One region of the Levilactobacillus suantsaii genome, then DNA from elsewhere that is predicted to be linked to it. Evidence: predicted binding sites of a transcription regulator. Region 1 holds the regulator's gene; the other holds the start of a gene.
The links. The regulator LexA, encoded in region 1, represses DNA repair genes until DNA is damaged. The targets are predictions, from matches to a motif close to CNAACANNTGTTNG.
Positions count from the first base shown of each region.

Region 2: xerS (tyrosine recombinase XerS) is a predicted target of LexA. The motif match lies at 1,906-1,919, and genes of this name have one in related genera.

Region 1 is NZ_CP059603.1:1,830,439-1,842,278, reverse strand. It holds gene H3M12_RS08540 (ABC transporter ATP-binding protein) at 1-1,443, opposite strand, end outside; gene H3M12_RS08535 (ABC transporter ATP-binding protein) at 1,433-3,193, opposite strand; gene H3M12_RS08530 (YneF family protein) at 3,330-3,566, opposite strand; gene H3M12_RS08525 (DUF896 domain-containing protein) at 3,665-3,913, opposite strand; gene lexA (transcriptional repressor LexA) at 4,098-4,727, shown strand; gene H3M12_RS08515 (nucleoside 2-deoxyribosyltransferase) at 4,799-5,239, opposite strand; gene H3M12_RS08510 (hydroxymethylglutaryl-CoA synthase) at 5,373-6,554, opposite strand; gene H3M12_RS08505 (PPK2 family polyphosphate kinase) at 6,699-7,565, opposite strand; gene H3M12_RS08500 (histidine phosphatase family protein) at 7,735-8,397, shown strand; gene H3M12_RS08495 (PspC domain-containing protein) at 8,423-8,608, shown strand; gene H3M12_RS08490 (MarR family winged helix-turn-helix transcriptional regulator) at 8,744-9,196, shown strand; gene H3M12_RS08485 (GNAT family N-acetyltransferase) at 9,214-9,732, shown strand; gene gnd (phosphogluconate dehydrogenase (NAD(+)-dependent, decarboxylating)) at 9,798-10,700, opposite strand; gene H3M12_RS08475 (histidine phosphatase family protein) at 10,939-11,607, shown strand; gene H3M12_RS08470 (MIP/aquaporin family protein) at 11,674-11,840, opposite strand, start outside.
Region 2 is NZ_CP059603.1:1,993,908-2,000,962, reverse strand. It holds gene H3M12_RS09260 (nitronate monooxygenase) at 1-689, shown strand, start outside; gene xerS (tyrosine recombinase XerS) at 829-1,893, opposite strand; gene H3M12_RS09250 (MFS transporter) at 2,097-3,422, opposite strand; gene H3M12_RS09245 (LysR family transcriptional regulator) at 3,566-4,462, shown strand; partial or broken gene H3M12_RS09240 (Tex family protein) at 4,633-6,830, shown strand.

The sequences.
Region 1 (11,840 bases):
CGGCAGGCGCTCAATAAAGTCATCGGCTTGGACGAACTTGGCGGCCTGTTCCACCTGGCTATCCGTAATCTGCGGGTTAAACATCCGGATATTACTCTGGATATCCCCGTAAAATAGTTGTGGCTCCTGCAACACTAAGCCCATCTTGGCCCGCAATTCAGCCGCTGGGTAATCCCGGATGTCCCGGTCATCAATGAGTACTTGCCCGCCTTGAAACTCGTAGAAGCGCATCAGTACGTTAATGGTCGAGGTCTTTCCCGACCCAGTTTCACCCACGAGGGCCACTGTCTGGCCGGGTTCCACCACGAACGACACGTCTTTTAACACCGGATGGTCCTGGTCGTAAGCGAAGGTCACGTGCCGAAATTCAACTTTACCGCGCGTAATCTTCGCGTTGGTGTCCGCGTTGGGATTTTGTGCTGGTGCCAGGGTCCGGTCATCGAGGATCCGCATGACCCGGGAACCAGCGACCATCCCGTTTTGAAAATCACTCAAACTATCCATCATTTGACTCATCGGACTATAAAAGTTGTTCAGGTAAGTGATGAACGCGTAGACGACCCCGGCAGCTACAATTTGGTGCATCCCGCGGAGGCCAAAGAGGCCCAAAACGACGACCGTACCTAACGCGTAAAACAGATTAATCATGGGGCTCAAGAGGAGCGAATTGGTCCGAATCATGGCCCGTCGCGTCCCGTAGTAGGCGCGATTGGTCTTTTCAAAGCCCTTCGACATCCGGTGTTCCTGGCGAAATTCTTGAATCACGGTAATCCCGGTAATGGCTTCACTGAGCTTCGTATTCAGCTCACTCAAGCGTTCCCGCATGCGGCGGTAGACTCGAGAACTGAAGCGTTGATAGTACCAAATCACCCAAAATAGAAACGGGATTAAGATTAACGTCGCCAAGGCCACGGTCCAATCGGTCGCCGCCATCGCGGCAAACGATGAAATCACGGCAAAAATCGCTAAAATCAACGTGTTCAGTAACGCCCAGAAATTGGAAAAGGTCATGGTATCGTTCATTAACCGCGATAGAATGGAGCCCCCTGGAGTTTGGTCAAAGTAGCGCATCCCCTTGCCGTGCAAATCGGCAAACATCTTGCGCCGGACACTTTCAAGCATGTACTCGGCACCCATGGTACTCGTGTAATTTTGCCAAAACTGGGTCACGGCTCGCATCACCATCCCCAAGAAATAGAGTCCGGCAAACAGCCACATAATGGCTAGCGTTGCGGAGCCGTTACGCAAATAACGGTCCATGTAGGTTTGCAGTAACCAGGGTAAGAGGACGTTGATACCACTGATAATGGCCGATAAAATCACCGACCCGATAAAGAACCACTTATACGGGGCGGCAAATTTCAGCAAGCGACCGATCACGGTCAGTTGCTCCTTGGTGGTCATACTGTGAGCCCACGCAGATTCATGCGCTTTAACGGCCATTGGACGTTCCTCCTTTCACCCGTGTTTCTAGTTGTTGTTCCGTAAACATCTCGGCGTACCAGCCCTGAGCCGCCATCAAGTCATCGTGGGTCCCCCGTTCAACAATGTGACCGTGGTCTAACACGATGATTTCATCAGCGTTCATCACTGAACTCAACCGGTGCGCCGAAATGATCGTGGTTTTATCGGCTCGTTCGGCGCGTAAGTTGGCCAAGATTTTGGTCTCGGTCTCCGCATCGACGGCGGATAAGGCATCGTCTAAAATCAGAAGTTCCGGATTGATCAATAAGGCCCGGGCAATCGCCAACCGCTGTCGTTGCCCTCCAGACAGAGAGATACCCTCTTCACCGACCTGGGTATCATACCCCTCCGGTAATTGGTCGATTTGATGGGCCAAATCACTCTTTTGAGCCGCCGCCACGACTTCGGCTTGAGTGGCGTTAGCCTTGGCGAAGCGAATATTTTCAAAGACCGTATCGGAAAATAAAAAACTTTCCTGCGGCACGTACCCGATAGCCGGTAGGTAGCTGTCGAGTGCGTAATCTTTGATTGGATGGCCACCGAATTTAATTTCACCGGTGTACTGGTCAAATTCCCGTAAAATCAGCTTCATAATGGTTGATTTTCCGGAACCGACCCGCCCAACGAGACCCAATGTGTGCCCCGCCGCCAGGTCAAAATCGATCTGATGCAAACTGGTCTGCGTGTCGTTGGGGTAATTAAAGGTCGCCACGTGATAATTCAGTGCCCCCCGTGGTCGGGTGGCAATCCCGTCCGTCCGGTCGATAATCTGACTCTTTTGGTCCAGAAGTTCCATGACCCGATCATAACTGGCATTGCCCCGTTCCATAGTATTGAAGAGCATCCCAACCGCAAACATTGGCCACACCATCATCGCCAGGTAGCTAATGAAAGAAACCAAATTTCCAATCGTAATGGTGCCGTGCAGCACAAAGAGGCCCCCTAAGACGATGGTCGCCACGTAAGAAATGGAAATAATCAGCGTGATGGCCGGGTCGAACAACGAATCGAGTCGGTTCACGTGCCGGTTGATGTCGATGGTCCGAGCGATCTGTTGATTATAGTCATCGACATCGGCCTGGTCCTGGCCCAAAGCCTTAATGCCCTTGATACCACTGATACTTTCCTGTGCCTTATTATTCAAGCGCGAAAAAGCCGCCTGGGATTGGCCAAACGCCCGGTGAATCTTTTGCCCCAAAATCCAGGAGACAATCGCCAGGAACGGGAATGGTACCACGGCCAATAACGTCAAACGCCAATTGATCAAGGCCATCATAGCGATCAACTTGGTGCCACCGGTAATGATGGCATCAGCAAACTGCAAGATCCCCCCACCGGCGACCCGTTGGACGGCTTCCAAGTCGTTAGTGGCGTGAGCCATCAAATCTCCGGTGCGGTAACGTTGATAAAAGGTCCGGTCCATGCGCATAAAGTGCTGAAAGAGCCGGTCCCGTAAAAGTTGTTCCAACCGAGCCGCCCCGCCCCAGATGGCCGTTCGCCACATGTACCGACTGCCATACTGGGCTAACGCTGCCCCTGCAACTAGGAGTAAGTCTACGGCCAGCAACGACCCCGTCATGGTACGGCCGTGAATACTATCGACCATGTTCCCGATGATGCGGGGAGGAATGATGGCAATAATGGCTGTTAAGAGCAGGCCGAGGACTCCAATCGTATAGCGCCGCCATTCTAGCCGAAAATACCACATTAGTTTTTTAAAGATTGTCAAGCGGCATCCCTCCTAAGATTAGAATTCAATTAAAATTATATGATGATGGCTCTCATAAGTCTAGCCAACACCCGTAAAAAGGCCATTAAAAAACTCATCGCCCAAAAGTGCTGGCGACGAGTCGGAAGTTGACCGCTTACTTCTTCTTATTGCTGTTACGAGCTTGCTGTTGCATGGCGGTCATCATCTGATGAAGTTTCCGTTGCGACGGCTTCTGTCCCATCTGTAACATCATGACCCGTAATTGGTCTTCGTTAATAGGCGGATTGTCTCTTAAATATTTTTCCATGTATTTGCGCGCCCCGTAGAAACCTGCTAAAGCACCGGCAAGCCCGACGACGATCACAATCAGAATCCAAATTCCAGTTGACAAGACATTTCCCTCCCTTATAAAAGCATTCACTATGTAATTCTACACAACCTGCGAACAAAATAAAAGAGTGAATCTCCAAAAAGACCCACTCTCGTTAGTTAATCGTCCCGTAAGCCCTTATCACGTTGAATGCGGCGAACTTTTTCGGGAGTAACTTCCTTCCCGTTCTTGTCGTAGACCTGCATCATTTCAACCTGACTCCGGAAGCTTTGGCGAAAGAGCTTCAAGTATTGTTGCCGTAAATCGGCACGCTCGGATTTCTCCGCTGCGGTCAGTCCCGTGGACTTGGCTTTGTGGGCCAATTCATTGATGCGCGCCAGCAACGGCGTCATCGCGTCTTCTGCCATGAAACACCCACGCTCCTTTCGTTTAAAGTACGTTATTTGAGTTAAGGTTTCAAAACATCCCTTATCATATCAGGGTTATTTTCAGAATTCAACTGATTTAGCCGAACATCTGTTTGAAAATGACCGCTAGCTATGCTAGAATTGGGGTAAATTCAACTATGACTGACGAACGAGGTGGTACACAATGACTAAAGCTTCTGAAAGTAAACAAATCGCCGTCTTACGGTTTATCTGGGAACGCGTTAACGAGAAGGGTTACCCACCGACCGTTCGTGAAATCGGCGAGGCCGTGGCGCTGTCGTCAACGTCCACGGTCCATGGCCACATCGCCCGCCTAGAAAAAAAGGGCTTCTTGATTAAAGACCCCACGAAACCCCGGGCCCTCGAAGTGACCCCCGCGGGCCTCGAGGAATTAGGCGTGCACGAACAACAAACGCAAATTCCTGTTTTGGGTACCGTCACTGCTGGGACCCCCATTCTAGCGGTCCAGGAAGCCACGGACTATTTCCCGGTTCCCCCAGAATTTGAAAACAGCGAAGATCAGCTCTTCATGCTGACTATCCGGGGCGAGAGTATGATCAACATCGGCATTTTGAATGGTGACCAAGTCATCGTTCGTCGCCAGCAAACCGCAGACAACGGCGATATTGTCATTGCCATGACCGAAGAAAATGAAGCCACGTGCAAGCGTTTCTTTAAGGAAGCTGACCACTACCGGCTCCAACCGGAAAACGACACTATGGCGCCCATCATCTTGAACCAGGTTACCGTCCTGGGTAAAGTCGTTGGCCTGTTCCGCGACGACGTTCACTAACTATCGTTCAACCAAAAGAGTCTGAGAAAATTTTCTCAGACTCTTTTTACGCTCTGTTTTTAATTAACACCTTAAATAACTTCACCTTCATACCGACTGACCGGTAACGTTTCAAAGTCATAAGTTGCCAGGTCTTCGGCTTGTGTCAGGTAAGACTGAGCCCCCTGGGCCAGCATCAAGTTAACGTTATTGTCCTTTTCGTGAAGCAAGACAATTGGTGTTTGGCTGTGGAAAGCGTACCCGATTTCAAAGGCCGTTCCAGAATCTACCTGGTCATCGACAAAATCTGCCAAGGCCACCACAACATCGGCCTGGTCGATCTGATCGATATCCATCTTAAAGGTCCGGTCGCACCATTCAGGCGTCCCCATGGTTACGTCCCGTAATTCGTTCAACCGAGGACTGAAGACCCGGCCCACCTTCGGGTTAGCAGCCAAAGCCTTTTCGGCGCGGCCAATGCGTTCGAGTTGCTCGTCATCAAAAAATGGTCCTGCTAAATAAATGTTGGTCACAATTAATCTCCTCGTTTTCTCTTAAGTGCTTTTTATTATAGCGAAAAAATTAACTTTTAGCGACTATTTTTTCTGAAATGTCCGTTATTTCTTATTAAATTCGTTATGCGGTTCGTCAGTGAGTTCGGCCCCACTAAGCTTCCATTCGGTGCCGATATTGACGCTGTTGATGTTGTCGTCCTGCCAAATAATACGGAGCCGAGTCAGCGCCCACCGCCAATTGGACGTCCTGGCCATTGTTCGGTAACTGTTGTTGGAACAGTTCCTCATATTCGGCCACACTCACCGCACGCCGGTCAGCCAATAACGTCGTCAGCGCGGCATCATCGAAGCCCCGTTGGTAGTCAGGCTGAAGAACGCCACTATAAAATTCACCTTCGGCACCGGAGCCGTAACTGAAACAGCCGATGCGATCACCAGCACGTAAATCCCCATGGCGCCACAACGATAAGAGACTTAGATATAACGACCCGGTATAGAGGTTACCGACATTGCGATTATCCAGTTGACTGGCCTCAAAGGCCGCCGTCAACTCTTGCTGGTGCGCCGCACTGGCTTCGGGGAGGACTTGGCGTAAGCCTTTCCGTCCCATTTTAGTAAAGGGTAAATGAAACGCCAGGGCCGCAAAATCCGCAATCGTTCGCCCCGTCTGCTGCTGATACGCCGTCCAGGTCTGCTTAAAGAAGTCTAAGTACACGTTAGTGGAGTACCGGCCGTCGACCAGGGCTTCGGTCCGATCCAACGGCCGCCAAAAGTCCATTACGTCGGCCGTATGGTAAGCACTCTGCGCATCTAACGCCATGATCTGCGGATCTGCGCTAACCAACATAGCCACGGCACCGCCACCCTGAGTCACTTCACCGGGCGTCCGCAAACCATAACGGGCGATGTCGGCCCCAATTACAAGCACTAAGGCGTCCGGGTGAGCCCGGACGTAATCGGCCGCTAGCTGTAAACCAGCGGTGGCCCCATAGCAGGCCTGTTTCAGTTCAATGGCCCGCGTATCCGCAGCTAGGTTTAATAGGTGCGCCAAATAGACCGCCGTGGCCTTCGAATTATCCACGCCAGATTCTGTCCCGAACAGTACCATTTTAATCCGGGAACGGTCTTCTGGCCGTAAAATCTGGGTTGCCGCGTTGGCTGCCATGGTCACGACATCTTGGGTCGGTGGAATCACCGCTTGTTTATCTTGGCCGATACCCACGTGATACTTCGCCGGATCTTCTCCCCGTGCAAGGGCTAAGTCCGTCATCTCTAAATACAACCGCGGGGTGTAAAACCCTACCCGATCAATTCCCACTTTTAGTTCGGACATCTCGTTCATTTCCTCCTTGCGTACGCAATCATTGAGAACAACTTTACCATTTTCAATGCTGTTTCGGCAAGGTACGAAAATTGTAGGTTACAACTAATAAGTTATTTAATGCTGTTAGACCGCTTTTTGCTAATTACAACCGTATTAGACTTTACCCTTTTCTAACTTTTTTAGTACGTCCAACAACGCTTGGTGTTGAGCCGACGTCACCTGCGGATATTGGGGATTCAATTCTGCTAAATTGTCAGCCAAAATCGTCGCGACTAATAACCGGGCCGTGGGCTTATCGTCGGCCGGAATGATGTACCAGGGCTGCTTCTCCGTGGCTGTATGGGCCAACATCTGGGTATAAGCCGTCTGGTAATCATCCCAGTAACGCCGTTCCTTCAGGTCGGCCGGATCGAACTTCCAGTTTTTTTCCGGTAAGGCCAACCGTTTGGCCAATCGGCTCGTTTGCTCGTTTTTCGACAAGTGTAAAAAGAACTTGTAGGTGACAATTCCTTGATGGCGCAGGTATTGTTCATAATGGCGTAGATCCTTGTAACGCCGCTTAAAGAACTTAGCCGTCACGTCTTCTGCTTGGGTAATCCCTGGTAAATGTTGGCCGACCAAAATTTCCGGGTGCACCCGACTGATCAAGACGTCTTCGTACTGGGAACGATTGAAGATGGCAATTTTTCCTCGTTCGGGTAACGCTTGGTTCACCCGCCATAAAAAGTCGTGTTGCAAGTCGACCGAGGTCGGTTGCTTGAAACTTTCGACCTGCGTCCCCGACGGATTCAAACCACTAAAAACGTGGCGGATCAAACCATCCTTGCCGGCCGTATCCATTCCCTGTAGAATCACGACGACCCCGGTCTGCTTTTGGGCAAACAGCCGTCGTTGCAAATTCTGCAAGTCCGGTAGCGCCCCTTCCCGTTGCTCATCCGCTTTAGCGGCCACCTCATGTGTCGACCACTGTGCCAAATCTAACCCTGGTTGGCCAGTATACCGATACGCTGTTAAATCCATACCACCCATCTCCTTTGCTTCACCATACCATGTTTCGGCCGTCCATTAATCGCATTTCCTTTAGTAAAACGTCTTACGTCCGCACAATGCCAGCAAAACCTTAGCGTTCCAGTAACTGAGTTGCTATACTGAATGTGTACCCTAATGTCGATAAAGAGGAGTCTCAACTATGAAAAAAATTACCGCTTATTTTGTCCGTCACGGCCAAACCATGTTGAACCACTACAATAAGGTTCAGGGGTGGATCGATTCCCCTCTCACCGCTAAGGGACGGGCTGATGCTAAGCGCGCCGGGGAACAACTCAAAAATATCCCTTTTACCGCTGCTTACAGCAGTGACTCTGGCCGCGCCATTGAAACGGCCCATATCGCTCTCCGACAAAATCCTGCTAATATGAACATCGTCCAGTACCAGTACCCCGAATTCCGCGAACAATGCCACGGCTATTTTGAAGGCAACGATCTCAACCAGATGTGGCAGTTCGTTGGTGCGCAAGTCAAATTGACGTCAGAATCCGACGTATTGGGCACGTATGGTCTGGAGAAGGCTCGGGATTTGATTCACCAAGCCGACCTATACGGGGAAGCCGAAGACAACGCGATGTTTTGGAAACGGTTAGACCGCGGTTTCGATAAGCTCCGGGCCAATTCTAAAGACGGCGACGAAGTCCTGGTGGTCTCCCACGGGATGACGATTCGATCCATCATCGATCGTTACGCGCCCGACCTCGATACGGGAGTCGCAACCGCCAACGGGAGTATCACTAAATTAGAGATTACCGATGACGATATTCACGTTGACTTCTTCAACAAGTTAGATTTCCAATCCTAATCCCATTTGAAAGGGGGTCCCTTTGATGAAAAAAATTCACCGGTCTGCTAGCAACCGGTATTTGGCCGGTGTCGTGGGCGGACTCGCCCGCTATTTCGATTGGAACACGACTTTGGCCCGCGTGATCTTCGTAATACTGGCCCTAATGCCGGTCTTTCCCGGAATCTTGGTCTACCTGATCCTCTGGATGGTCATGGGCGACCCGGACTAACTAACAGGGCTGCATGATTCGTTACCTACCACGACGTCCAACTTGGACGTCGTTTTTTTAGCCGCTTTTTGATGTAAATACAACATTATTGTGGTAAACTACGCCTAGTTGATTTTTTGAAAGGTGATGATTTCCATGACCGATGTTCTCCGCGAAATTGGCATGATTGCTCGGGCACTCGATTCGATCAGTAACGTTGAATTCAAGCAATACCAGCTGACTAAGGGGCAGTACCTCTATGTGATTCGCATCGTCGAACACCCCGGCATCATTCAAGAAGACCTAGGCAAATTGATTCTTGTCGACCGCTCCACCGTGATTCGGGCCGTCCAAAAATTAGTTGATCAAGGCTTGGTCGTTAAACGACCGGATCTCACCAACCGTAAGATTCGTCGGCTCTACGCCACCCCAGCGGCCCAGCACATCTATCCGCGTTTGATTGCCGAAAACACTCATTCGACGCAGGTCGCCCTTACTGGCTTAACGCCCGCTGAGCAGCAGACCTTAGCGCAACTCTTACACCGTGCGCGTTTGAACGTCGTGACGGACTGGGAAGGTGTCAAACACGGTCATCCCCGTCATTACTAACAAAGGAGTTTTACCCCATGGCAACCAAACTGATTCATTGCACCCTAGCCGATTTACCTGCCCTACAAACCATCAGTCGCGACACCTTTACCGCGACCTTTGGCGCTCAAAACACCGCCGCCGATTTGGCCGCGTTTCTGGACACTGCTTACTCAACGTCCCAACTCACCCAGGAACTTGCTAATCCTCACTCCCTATTCTTCTTGTTGACTCAGGATGATGCCGTTGTCGGTTACTTGAAGCTCAATACCGGTCCAGCCCAAACAGAAGCCATGGGACCGAATTCCTTAGAGATTGAACGTATCTATCTCCGATCCGCTTTTCAGCATCAGGGGTTGGGTAAGCGGCTCTTTCAAGTGGCCTTAGACCAAGCGCACCGCTTGCAAAAGACCAAGCTGTGGTTGGGCGTGTGGGAACGCAACTTCAACGCTCAAGGGTTCTATCAGCGCTTAGGCTTTCACCAAGTCGGCGCCCATACCTTTACCGTGGGTAGCGACCCGCAGACCGACCTGCTTTACGCCAAGACCCTTGAGTAACCACAAAAAACGCGTCGACCACAATCGTGGCGACGCGTTTTATCATAATCTCATTTAAATGGGCACTAGGCCTTGTCGACCGCATGGCCACCGAAACCATTACGTAAAGCAGAAACCACTTTACCCGTAAAGGTATCGTCTTCCATGGACCGGTAACGCATCATCAAGGAAAGAGCGATGACTGGCGTTGGGACTTGTTGGTCTAAGGATTCTTGTAACGTCCACTTACCTTCACCAGAACTGTGCATCGTTCCGCGGATTTCGTCTAACTTGGCATCCTTAGCAAAGGCTTCTTCAGCCAATTCCATGAGCCATGACCGAACGACGGAGCCAGCGTTCCAAAGACGGGCTACGGCTTCGTTGTCATAGTCAAATTGGCTGTGTTCGAGCACGTCGAAGCCTTCACCGATGGCTTCCATCATCCCGTATTCGATCCCATTGTGGACCATCTTCAGGTAGTGACCAGAACCAGCGGCACCGGTGTATAAGTAACCGTCCTTTTGGGCGATACCTTCAAAGACCGGCTTCAAAGCGGCGTTAAAGGATTCCAAAGAAGTCCCACCGATCATGAAGTTCCCGTTGATCCGGGCACCGGATTGGCCACCAGAAGTCCCACAGTCGAAGAAGTTGATGCCCTTGGCTTCAGCCTTTTCAGCATCTTCAACGGAGTTCTTCCAGAAGGAGTTCCCACCGTCGACGATGTAGTCACCCTTAGCTAACGTATCCGTTAACGTAGCGATCGTGCTTTCGGTTGGCTTACCAGCTGGTAACATCAACCAAACGATTTTTGGTGATGGGAGTTTGCTTAATAGGTCCTCCAAAGACGTGGCCGCTTCGGCACCAAATGAAGCTGCTTGGTCAACGAAGTCTTGGTTCAAATCAAAACCAACAACCTCGTGGTCGTGGTCCATCATGTTTTGGGCCAAGTTCAATCCCATTTTACCTAATCCAACTAATCCAATTTTCATTGTTAAATTCCCTTCCTTGATGAAAAGTCCTAATACCTTATACCTTTATCAAACAAGCACTATTATATGAAAAAGTTTTACACATTTCAAGCCTAAAATATGAAAAAAAGTTACATTTCGCAACTATTTTAGAAAATCCGACAATTAAACCGGTTTCAATCCGGGGACCGTTCAAAAAAAGCAAGCGAACCGTTATAATATGAGTAGCTAATTTTTATCGAGGAGGAATTCGTCACTCATGAAAACCATCACTGTCGATTTGGTCCGCCACGGTCAGACGTTGTTCAACATCTTAGACCGGTTGCAGGGCTGGTCGGATTCACCGTTGACCGCCGCCGGGTTAGAGACTGCCGATGCAACGGGCCAACGCCTGCAAGCCGTTCGTTACGACCACTACTACTCATCCGACTTGAAACGCGCCATCGATACCGCCCACCACGTTATCGCCGCCAACCAATTTAGTCACGCTGAACCCACCCAGTTACCAGACGTTCGGGAAGTCTACTTCGGTTCTTTCGAGGGCGCCGACAATGACTCGTCCTGGATCAAGGCGGCTCAGCCTCTGGGTCTACACACCCAAGCAGAGATTATTAAACAAGCCTCCTTCTCGGCAGCTAGAGACGCGATGCACGCCGCCGACCCACTACACCTATCCGAAGATGGCGCCACCTTCGAACACCGGGTAGACCGGGGCTTAAAGGCCCTCTTAGACCAAAGCCAAGACGGTCAACACCTGCTGGTGGTCACCCACGGCACTTACATCCGTTCTCTGGTCTTTCGGTTCGGCCCACAATTCGATCCGTTGACCGTCTTCCCCGGTAACGGCAGTGTCACCACATTACAACTTCAAAGCGCTACTACTCCCGCTGGCTTCCAAGCGAAAATCACGGCCTATAACCAACAATAATTTTGCAATAGTAAAGGGCTCCGCGACCAATAGATTCGGTCGTGAAGCCCCTTTTATCGTCATCTGCTATTTAATCAGTGTCTGGAGACCCGCGGCCAAGATACCGCCTAGCAGTGGCCCACACATGGGTACCCATGCGTAACTCCACTCCGCACTCCCCCGGTTCGGAACCGGTAAAATGCTGCAGGCCAACCGCGGCCCCCAGTCCCGAGCGGGATTAATGGCGAACCCGG
Region 2 (7,055 bases), 160 kb from region 1:
CTACTTATACGCGTGAAATCCTCAAGGTCGCTTTTGCCGAGGGCGTGAAATATTTCGTTGTAGTCGGTACAGCCCACCAAGAATTATTTCAACTCATCAAAGCGCATCAGGGAATCATCATCTTTCGGCCCTTAACACCAACAGTTGCGCAAATGCAGTTAGGGGAACGTTACGGGGCAGATATCGCGGTCGCCACCGGCTCAGACGAAGGCGGGGTATTACCGAAACAAGATTTTGGAACGTTCACCGTTGTTCCAACCATGGTCGATGCCGTCAACATCCCCGTATTAGCTGCTGGTGGCATCAATGATCGCCGCGGTGTTAAAGCGGCCCTTGCTTTGGGTGCACGGGGCGTTTACATTGGGAGTCGTTTCTTAATGACGACCGAGTCGCCGATGAGTCCCGTGGCTAAAAAAATGGTTGCGACGGCAACGCACCACAACCTTTTTCGGGTATCTCCCACGCAACGTTCGCTGGACACACGGCCAGCGAAAAAATATGCTCAAGTCCAACTGGCTACGCCCAAAGACAACGATTTGGATCATCAAATCAGCGTTAATGGGGGCGTACGTCCGGGGATGCTTCAAGGGGATTTTCAAACGGGTATCGTGAGTGTGAATACTGGTGTCGATACGCTTAAAAAGGTATTACCGGTTAAAACCCTCATCCAATCCTTAATGGAGGCATAAGCGAGTTGTTACTGAGGCTCAGTTAAATTTATTTTGGACAAATCAGGTGAACTTATTTCTGAAAACACCGCCCCTGCTGAATTTGCGTAAATTTCAGCAGGGGCGGTGTTTGTTTTTTCTGAAGACAACGCTGTATCGCCTAAAGTTTCTTCAATCCCTTACGTTGTTCGTCATCAATCATGTGCGTGTATAAACCCGTTGCAGTTGTCGAGTTTTGCCCCAGCTGGGTGGCGACTAATTGCTCATTCTTCGTTGCCAGATACAATTTTGAAGCCAAAGTATGCCGCAACTTATGGGGCGTGATGCGGACTTTGAAGGCACTCGAATACTTGGCGACCATTTTTTCGATGGAATTAGCCTGCATCCGGGAGGCCTGGCCGCGATAAATGGTCAAAAACAAGGCCCGGTCACTGGCCGTTGCGTGATAAAGTGTGGGACGTTGCTCAACGTAAGCCTGAATATAGGGCATGGTCCAGGGGGCAATCGGCACGGTATCGCGTTGGCCCCCTTTGCGCACGACCCCAATCGTAGCGGTCTTTAAGTTCAATTGGCGCAAATCCGCGTTGGCCGCTTCGGATACCCGCAGGCCACTGCCGAGTAAGAGGGCGTTGATGGCGAGGTCCCGGCGCTTATCGCGTTTAAAATACCGCCGTTGGGCCGGTGTCAGGCCTTGTTCGTACTTATGATCGATGAAGTCGAGGTAGTCGTGATCCGTATTGCCCAGCATCAACTTGGTCTTGAGGTTCGCCGCCCGGGTGGCATAAGTTTCATTTGTCCGTACCAGCGCAATCTTATGCATCACGTTACGGTCAAAGTAGGCTTCACCGTGCTCATCTTCAGTGTCTTCGGTCAGATACTTGAAGAGCGAAGATAACGCGTTCAACGAGCGGTTGATAGTGGGGTGAGACCGACTGCCCCGCGCACCGGTCAGTTTTGTTTGGTTCAATAGGGCGGACTTGTAGAGTTCCACCGTTTCCTTTTTCAAATGGGCCAATAGGTCGAGGGAAATCTCGGTCGGCTGCGTCGCCGTGGTGAGGCCCTCGCTAATCAACCAGTTAAAGAAGCGCCGAAATTCGGTCAGGTACTGATACAACGTCGCCGGGGACAGGGGAATCGTCGATTTAGCCTGATAGTATTCCTGGACGAACCAGGGCGCTTGGGCGAGTTCTTCGTCGATGAGTTTTAAATAGTGTTGCTTTTCCATAAACAGGGCCTCCAAACAGACGTTCTTGACTTTAGCTTAGCATATTTGCCGGGAGAAGACGACTGTTTAACTGGGGGTAAAATGTCTTGTTTAAATTAAACAGGAACTAATTTAGCCATTTTAGACTCATCAATGGTGTCCTTATCAGCGTTAAAATGATTCTAGCCCATGCTATACTTAACGAGTGTGACTTTGCCCATACTTTAATTCGACTTTTTATAGACTAGTCGTTGGTGTGCAGCTACTCGAACCAGGTTCAGCGTAATACCCAGACCAATTAAGACGAGTAGTGCCATCCCCAGTGATTCAAAATGGTAAGCTGAAAGTAACCCGTTGTGTGAAAATAACGTTGCAAGCGTTGCTAGTCCCGTAACGCCACCAAGTTGCAACATGATGTTAATTAGACCGGAACCGATACCGGCTGCTGAGGGCGATAATCCGGTTACGGCTAAGGTGGTCACGGGACTTAAAATCCAGCCTTGGCCGTAGCCAATCAGAACCATCGGGAGGGCAACGGTTACCCAATAGTTTCCACCGGGATGAATGCCTAGTAAGCCCAGGAAACCAATCAAGCCAATCATCAGTCCCCATAAAAGTGGTTGACGATTACCATACCGACAGGTTAAATGATCCACCTGGTGAGCAGACCAGAAATTAACCAACGTCATGGGCAAAAATGAGGCTCCAACTAAAATTGGATTCAGGTGGTATAACGTTTGGAGAATCCGGGGAGTGAAAAACCAGAAGCTAGTAATTGCCGCCGAATAAACGAATCGAATCAAATAGGCTTGAGTACGGGAGGCATTATTTAAAATAGCCACTGGAATTAATGTTTGGGGGCTACTTATTTCGTGATGGGCAAAGCCTCCCAGCAGTAGCAGACCAATCAGTAGGGAAAGTAGCCGATTGCCATAGCCGTTAATTCCGTTAATCAGGCCCACAATACCTAAAAACGAAAGGGCAACTCCCGACCAATCGAGGGTGCGTCGTTGCCGACTTGACGCTGGCAGATAACGCTGGGTTAACCAAATTAAGCCTAGGGTGATGGGTAAATTAATAAAAAAGCCAGCACGCCATGACCATAAAGTTGTGATGCCCGCGCCGATAATGAGGCCGAGACTAACCCCAATGCCAGACATTGCCCCATAAACGGCAATTGCGTGGTCCCGTTGAGAACCTTGATAATTATCCATAATAATAGCTAAGGTGGCGGGCGCAATGATGGCGGCCCCAACTCCCTGGACAGCGCGGGCTAAAATGAGCATGAACATACTGGTTGCTAAGCCCACGGTCAGTGAACTGATTCCGAAAATCAGGAGCCCCGTGATAAAAATTGGCTTTCGGCCCCATAAGTCACCTAAGCGTCCACCCAGAAGGAGGAGGCTGCCAAAGGTGAGGCCGTAAGCATTGCTGATCCAGGTCGCTTGATTCGTCGTCATCGCAAAAGAACGGCCGATTTCGTTGGAGCAGGTAAAGACGAGGGATGTGTCTACCAGAATAATGAAATAGGCCAGCAGGAAAATTAACATGATAAAATCAAAGTGTTTCAAACGCATCGTTTAAACGCCAGCTTTCTTAACTAATAAGTAGTCTTAGTTTAAAACCAGTGAAATCGGTTGGGAAGAAAGCTTTTGTTAAGGCGAATTAAGGGATGGTTAATGGAGGAATGGCAATGTTAGATATGATGAGTTTGGCGATTTTTGAATTGGTCGTGACTAATGGGAGTTTTACGCAAGCTGCTGCTCACGGTTATTTAACGCCCCCGGCCGTCAAACGACGGATTGAAGAGCTAGAAAAGCAGATTGGGGTGACTCTGTTTTTAAGGACCGCCCAGGGTGTGCAACTAACGGCAGCGGGAAAATTACTCCATCAACAGGCGCCCGCCTTGATTAATCACAGTGAAAGTCTCCTGAAACAGGTTCAGCATTATACGGGAAGTCAAGCTAAAGTGATTCGGATTGGAACGTCCACGTTGAATCCGGCTAGTCGTCAATCTGCCTTGTGGGCCGAAGTTAGTCGTCAGCTACCAGATTATCGGTTTCAATTCATTCCGTTGGAGACCCTGAACATGGGATTTCCGATGCTGTATCAGCACTTAGGTGAACAGGTTGATCTGTTAGTTGGTCCTTCAGGCTTTCAGCAAACACCCTCGCATATTCATTTTTACCAACTGGCAACGGCTAAGCTGACCTTGACTATGTGCCAGACCGATGCTTTGGCTCGTCAGGCCGTGATTCAGCCGGATGATTTGGTCGGAACTAAGTTGGCCTTAATTCCCCAATATGAATCAAATGCGATTGATCAGGTTTACGACTATTTGGCCCAAGCCCAGATCAAATTTACGGCTATGGCGGCCGATGCCCACTATACGATTGAGACGTTTAATCGGGATATTTTACCGAATCAGCCTTTATTGACCCTCGATTGTTGGCCGGCAATTTTACCCGGGACAGTCACGCGGCCGTTAAATCTCCCCGTCAGCATTCCTTACGGTATCATGGCGCCGTTAAAATTAACGCCAGCCATGGTTAAGCTGACAAACGTGGTACAGCAAATCATCGATAATTAAATAACCCTGGTTTGTACGACTCTGGTTTGGGGATGCACTATGGGTATCGTCTTAATCCGACCGACCCATGCTATAATTAATGAATATGGCCTACCTGCGTTTATCTTTAGCGTTGACGACTAAAATGACAGATAAAATTGAATTTAATTTTGACTTAACGGAGGAATGACATGGTACTCAACTCAGCATCAACTGGCCTCGTAAAACTAGCCAGGTCCGTTCATCAACAACTTAGTCACTACCGCGTCCAACAGATTCAAGCGGTACTGACGCTATTAGATGAGGGCAACACAGTTCCCTTTATTGCCCGTTACCGCAAGGAGCGGACCGGGACCCTCGACGAAGTGGCGATTCGTGAAATCGAAGACGAGGCCCACCGGCTGCAAAAATTGAACCAGCGGCGCCAGGATGTCCTGAAGCTCATCCAAGAACAGGGAAAATTAACGGCACCCCTCAAGCAGCAATTGGCTCAGGCAACCGTCCTGCAACAGGTCGAGGACCTTTACCTGCCGTACAAACAAAAGCGGCGGACCAAGGCCACGGTCGCCCGTTAAGCCGGATTAACGCCACTAGCCCAGTGGTTATTGACGTTTCCTGCTGGGGACCTCGACACGAAAGCGGCAACGTTTATCGCGGCGGACAAGGATTTACCCAATCTCCCGGCAGTTTGGGCCGGAGTCCACGAAATCTTGGCCGAAACCTTCAGTGAGCAGGCGGCCTTTCGGGAATGGATTCGCCGGTACACCTGGCAACACGGTGACCTAACCAGTAAGCTCAAACGCGGGGCCCAAGCCCTCGATGAGCAGCAGGTCTACGCGACTTACTATGACTTTAGTCAGGCCTTGAAACAGCTCCCGCCATACCGGATTCTCGCCATTAACCGAGGGGAACGGGAAAAAGTGTTATCGGTCGGGATTGCGGTCGATGACCCATCGATTCTACAATATGGTCATTTTCGCTTAGTCGGGCAGCACCAGGGACCGGCCGTGGCGAAAATCACGGCCGCGTTCGCCGACGCTTACAAGCGTTTCTTAGGCCCGGCCATTGAACGGGAACTCCGTCGGCATTTAACTGAGCAAGCCAACAATCACGCCATTCAGGTCTTCGGCAATAATTTATACCACCTGTTGATGCAGGCGCCTTTGAAGGGGAAAGTTGTCATGGGCTTTGACCCGGCATACCGGACCGGGTGTAAGCTCGCCATCATGGATGCCAACGGGCGTTTTTTAGCCAAACAGGTTATTTATCCTCACAAGCCGGCTAGTGGCAAGCAACGAGCGGCGGCTGGACCCGAATTTAAACGGTTGCTAGAACAGTACCACGTGGAAATGATCGCCATTGGTAACGGGACCGCGAGCCGCGAATCCGAGGAATTTGTCAGTGAGATTTTAAAAACGTTAGATCATCCCGTCTACTACGTCATCGTCAACGAAGCGGGGGCATCGGTCTACTCGGCCAGCGCTAACGCCCGGCAGAATTTGCGGACCTCCACGTCGAAGAACGCTCGGCCATTAGTATTGGCCGCCGGTTACAGGATCCGCTGGCGGAACTCATCAAGGTTGACCCCAAAGCCATTGGTGTCGGTCAGTACCAACATGACGTGCCCGAAAAGGCGCTGGATGCGCAACTAGACCGGGTAGTTGAAACGGCGGTCAATCAAGTGGGGGTCAACGTTAATACCGCTAGTCCCGAACTTCTAACCCACATTTCTGGGTTAACCACGACCACGGTGCAAAACATCGTGACGTTTCGCAACGACCACGGGGCTTTCGCCAACCAGCAGACGTTAAAGGCCGTCCCGCGGCTGGGACCTAAGGCGTACCAACAAGCGGTCGGCTTCTTACGTATCATCGACGGTAGTGAGCCCTTGGATAACACGGATATTCATCCGGAAAGCTATGTGGTCGCGCGACAACTCCTTAAGGAAATGGGGACCACGACTAAAGCGTTGGGAACGGCCGACTTACAACAACAGGTCCGTCAATTGAACACGGCTAAGTGGGCGCAACAATTAGACATTGGGACGGCCACCTTAACGGATATTTTAGCGGGGCTGAGTAAACCCGGACGCGATTTGCGTGATAGTATGCCCGCTCCGTTATTACGCCAGGACGTGCTGACCATAGCGGATTTAAAACCCGGTATGGAGCTACAAGGCACCGTCCGTAACGTCGTTGATTTCGGCGCCTTCGTGGACATTGGCGTCAAACAAGATGGGCTGGTCCACATTTCACAGTTAGCCGACCACTATGTTAGTGATCCTAACGCCGAAGTGGCGATTGGGGATGTGGTGACCGTCTGGGTCTTAAGCGTGGACGAACAACGGAACCGGATTCAACTCACTATGCGCCAACGCCCACAAGATTAAACACACTTTTAGTTAAAATTCCCATGATGTCAATCATGGGATGGGGGAGCCTGAGACTGTAACAGAATTAGCCTCTTAAACCATGCCAAAGACTAATTAAGCTCACCCTAGATCAAGGTTATTAATGAGTACAATCTGTTATAGAACCTAAAAAATTGCTAACCTCTCGTTAAAGTGCCTCCCCTAAGTTGGCGTAAATCCAAACTTAGAGGGGGCATTTTAACG